2 regions of the Kitasatospora sp. CB02891 genome follow, and region 1 is predicted to be linked to the other one. Evidence: riboswitches for the same ligand, from Rfam matches in the RefSeq annotation. Region 1 holds a riboswitch; the other holds the start of a gene.
What was found. A riboswitch is a leader RNA that binds a small molecule or an ion and turns the genes downstream of it on or off. The one in region 1 is predicted to bind S-adenosylmethionine.
Positions count from the first base shown of each region.

Region 2: it holds a riboswitch for S-adenosylmethionine, as region 1 does, so the genes downstream of both, CG736_RS10890 (aminotransferase class V-fold PLP-dependent enzyme) here and thrC (threonine synthase) in region 1, are expected to answer to the same signal.

Region 1 covers NZ_NNBO01000008.1:281,413-283,607, reverse strand. Annotated here, with positions in the region: gene CG736_RS20110 (glucosyl-3-phosphoglycerate synthase) at 1-709, opposite strand, end outside; SAM riboswitch class I at 849-977, shown strand; gene thrC (threonine synthase) at 995-2,195, shown strand, end outside.
Region 2 covers NZ_NNBO01000003.1:474,022-476,216, reverse strand. Annotated here, with positions in the region: gene CG736_RS10890 (aminotransferase class V-fold PLP-dependent enzyme) at 1-1,112, opposite strand, end outside; SAM riboswitch class IV at 1,160-1,277, opposite strand; gene trpD (anthranilate phosphoribosyltransferase) at 1,453-2,195, opposite strand, start outside.

The DNA.
Region 1 (2,195 bases):
CCAGCAGGCCGAGTTCGACGCCGTAGCCGGTCGGGAAGGGCAGTCGCTCCAGCAGGCCGCGGCGGGCCGCGTACTCGCCGCCGAGCGGCTGGACGAAGCCGGCCAGCTGCGGCCAGTGCAGGTTGAGCAGCGGGCGGGCGACCAGTTCGGTGACCCGGCCGCCGCCGGCCGGGACGACGGCCCCGTCGGCCTCGAACGGGCGGTCGTACATCGCCTTGACCAGGTGCACGGCGGGGTCGGTGAGCAGCGGGCCGACGATGCCGGAGACGAACGCCGGGTCGAATTCGCGCAGGTCGGCGTCGATGTAGCAGACGATCGCGCCGCTGCTGGCGAGCAGCGAGCGCCACAGCACCTCGCCCTTGCCGGGGGCGGCGGGCAGCCGGGGCAGGATGGCGTCCCGGTGGACCACCCGGGCGCCGGCGGCGGCCGCCGCGGCGGCGGTGCCGTCGACCGAGCCGGAGTCGACCACCAGCAGTTCGTCGACCAGCGGGACGCGTTCCATCAGTTCGGTGCGGATCAGGGTGACGATCTCGCCGACGGTCGGCTCCTCGTCCAGGGCGGGCAGCACCACGCTGACGGTGCCGGCCGGCCCGGCGGCGCGCTTGGCGGCGAGCAGCCGGTCGAGCGGTCGGTCGGCGGCCGCCCAGGACCGGCGGCGCAGCCAGTCGGCCACTTCCGGCAGGACCCCGGGCTCGGGCTGCTCGGGCAAGATCTCGCTCCCTGTCTCGGTCCGTCTCGGTTTTCGGACGGTGGGGTTGGACGGCACGGGCCTTCGGTTACAGTCTTCGTACTGCGCCCGGACCTTCGCACGTCGGGGTCGTTCGCAGCGTACGACCACAACTTCACATTGCTCATCCAGAGGGACTGAGGGAACGGCCCGTTGAAGTCCCGGCAACCCTCCCGCGCGGCCTTGCAGGCCCGGCGGGACAGGTGCCAATTCCGGCCCGGGCGCGACCGCGTCCCGGGGAAGATGAGGAGAAAGGGCCTCGCCACCATGGCTGTTGACACCCCCGCACCTGCCGCCGTCGACCTCGGTCCGGCCACCGCGCTGTCCTGTCGCGAGTGCGGCACCCGCTTCCCGCTCGGCCCGAGCTTCGCCTGCCTGGAGTGCTTCGGCCCGCTGGAGATCGCCTACGACTACGCCGGCTACGACGCCGAGGAGCTGCGCAAGCGGATCGAGGCCGGGCCGGCGTCCGTCTGGCGCTACGCCCCGCTGCTGCCCGTCCCCGCCGACGTCGCGGACAAGCCGAACCTGAACCCGGGCTGGACCCCGCTGGTGAAGGCCGACAACCTGGGCCGCGAGCTGGGCTTCACCGCGCAGCTGCACATCAAGGACGACTCCGGCAACCCCACCCACTCGTTCAAGGACCGGGTGGTGGCCTGCGCGATCGAGGCCGCCCGCGCCTTCGACTTCACCACGCTGTCCTGCTCGTCCACCGGCAACCTGGCGGGCGCGGTGGGCGCCGCCGCGGCCCGGGCCGGCTTCAAGTCCTGCGTGTTCATCCCGCACGACCTGGAGCAGGGCAAGGTCGTGATGGCCGGGGTGTACGGCGGCGAGCTGGTCGGCATCGACGGCAACTACGACGACGTGAACCGGTTCTGCTCGGAGCTGATCGGCGACCCGGCCGGCGAGGGCTGGGGCTTCGTCAACGTCAACCTGCGTCCGTACTACGGCGAGGGCTCCAAGACCCTGGCGTTCGAGATCTGCGAGCAGCTCGGCTGGCGGCTGCCCGAGCAGATCGTCATCCCGATCGCCTCCGGCTCCCAGCTCACCAAGATCGACAAGGGCCTGCAGGAGCTGATCAAGCTCGGCCTGGTCGAGGACCGCCCGTACAAGATCTTCGGCGCCCAGGCCGAGGGCTGCTCCCCGGTCTCCGCCGCCTTCAAGGCCGGCCGCGACGTGATCAAGCCGGTCAAGCCGGACACCATCGCCAAGTCGCTGGCGATCGGCAACCCGGCCGACGGCCCCTACGTGCTCGACATCGCCCGCCGCACCGGCGGCGCCGTCGAGGACGTCACCGACGCCCAGGTGGTCGAGGCGATCAAGCTGCTGGCCCGCACCGAGGGCATCTTCGCCGAGACGGCCGGCGGCGTCACCGTCGGCGTGCTGAAGAAGCTGGTCGAGACCGGGCAGCTCGACCCGAGCAAGGAGACCGTCGCGATCAACACCGGCGACGGCCTGAAGACCCTCGACG
Region 2 (2,195 bases), on a different contig from region 1:
AACAGCCCGTCCCGCACGCCGATGCCGTACTCGGCGGACAGCGCGGCCGAGAAGTGCGAGCTGTTCCAGCCGCGCACCACGAACGACACCACGCCGACCCGGTCCGCGTCCTCGCCGAACAGGCTCAGCACCCGCACCTCGGGGATCGCCGCCAGCCCCTCCGTCAACTTCGCGACCAGCGCCCGCTCCCGGGCCTCCAGCGCGTCGAAGCCGGCCTCGGTGAGCGCCCGGCAGGCCGAGGCGATCGCGTACGCGCCGATCACGTTCGGCGAACCGGCCTCGTGCCGGGCCGGGCCGGTGTGCCACTCCACCGCCACCGAGCCGTCCAGCTCCCGGGCCACCGTCCGGCTCGCCCCGCCGCCGGCCAGGTACGGCTCCGCCGCGTCCAGCCAGTCCGCCCGGCCGGCCAGCACGCCGGCGCCGAACGGCGCGTACAGCTTGTGCCCGGAGAACGCGATCCAGTCGACGTCCAACTCCCGCACCGACACCCGGTGGTGGGGCGCCAGCTGGGCCGCGTCCAGCACCACCCGGGCGCCGTACCGGTGCGCGACCGCAGTCAGCTCCTTCACCGGCCACAGCTCACCGGTGACGTTCGACGCCCCGGTCACGCAGAACAGCTTCGGCCCCTCGGCCGCCCCCAGCAGCGCCTCCTCCAGCGCGGCCACCGCCTCACCGTGCGAACGCGGCGCCCGCAGGTAACGCACCGTCAGGCCCTCGCGCCGCCACGGCAGCAGCGAGGCGTGGTGCTCGGTCTCGAACGCGAACACCTCGGTCCCGACCGGCACCGCCCCGGCCAGCAGGTTCAGCGAATCGGTGGTCGCCCGGGTGAACACCACCTGGTCGCCGTCCCGCAGCTCCAGGAACTCCGCGACGGTCCGTCGGCTCTGCTCGAACAGGTCCGTCGACAGCTGCGACAGGTACCCGGCCCCCCGGTGCACGGACCCGTAGTACGGCGCGTACGCCGCCACGTCCTCCCACACCCGGGCCAGCGCCGGCGCACTCGCCGCGTAGTCCAGCGCCGCGTACCCGACCTTCTCGCCGGACGCCAACGGCACCTCGACCTCCTGGCCCAGGACGGCCAGCGGCTCACAGATTTCGGCGATCACGGACATGGATGCACTCCTCCACGGGGTAAGGACCCCGGGGTGCATCGACCGGAAGTCCGCGCTTGCCGTGCGGACGGATCGCCGCGCAGCCCGGTCCTCACCCAGGGCACCCCGCCACGGACGGAGGGTTGCCGGACAGCAAGCTGGGGCTTGTCGCTGCCACTCATGACCTGCGAAAGACCTTACACGAGAGCCCCTCGCGCTCAACCCCCGTCCGCCACCTGGACACACTCCTGAAACCTCGTCACCCGCGCCCCCGCCCCGCCTGGGGCGCAGACAGCCGCCCACCAACGGCAAGGTCCGCCCGGGGAGGAGCAACTCCCCTCCCCGGGCGGACCCTTGAAGCTCACTGGGTCGCGTCGGCCCACCGCTTCAGCAGCTCCCCCGCCGCCCCGGAATCGATCGCCGCCGCCGTCCGCACCATCGCCGCCGCGAGCTGCTCGCCCAGCGGCGCGTCCGTCAGCTCCAGCGCCACCAGCGCGGCGGCGCTGTTGAGCAGCACCGCGTCCCGCACCGCCCCGCGCTCCCCGTTGAGCACCCGCCGGGCGACCGCCGCGTTGAACTCCGCGTCGGCGCCGCGCAGCGCCTCGATCCCGACCAGCTCGATGCCGACGTCCCGCGGGTCGAACCGGGTCTCCGTCACCCGGCCGTCCCGGATCACCCAGACGTGGGACGTGGTGGTGATCGTCAGCTCGTCGAGTCCGTCGTCACCCCGGAACACCAGTCCCTGTCCGCCGCGCCGGGCGAGCACGCCGGCGATCAGTCCGGCCAGCCGGGTGTCGAAGCAGCCGACCGCGTGGGCGCCGACCCGGGCCGGGTTGGTGAGCGGGCCGAGGATGTTGAAGACCGTCGGGACGGCGAGTTCGGCGCGGGCCTGCGCCGTGTGCCGCATCGAAGGGTGGAACTTGGCGGCGAAGCAGAAGGTCAGTCCGACCTCCTCGGCCACCGCCGCGACCCGGGCGGCGGACAGGTCGAGGTTGATGCCGAGCCGGCCGAGCACGTCCGAGGAGCCGGACGCGGAGGAGGAGGCCCGGTTGCCGTGCTTGACCACCTTCGCACCGGCCGCCGCGGCGACCACCGCCGACATGG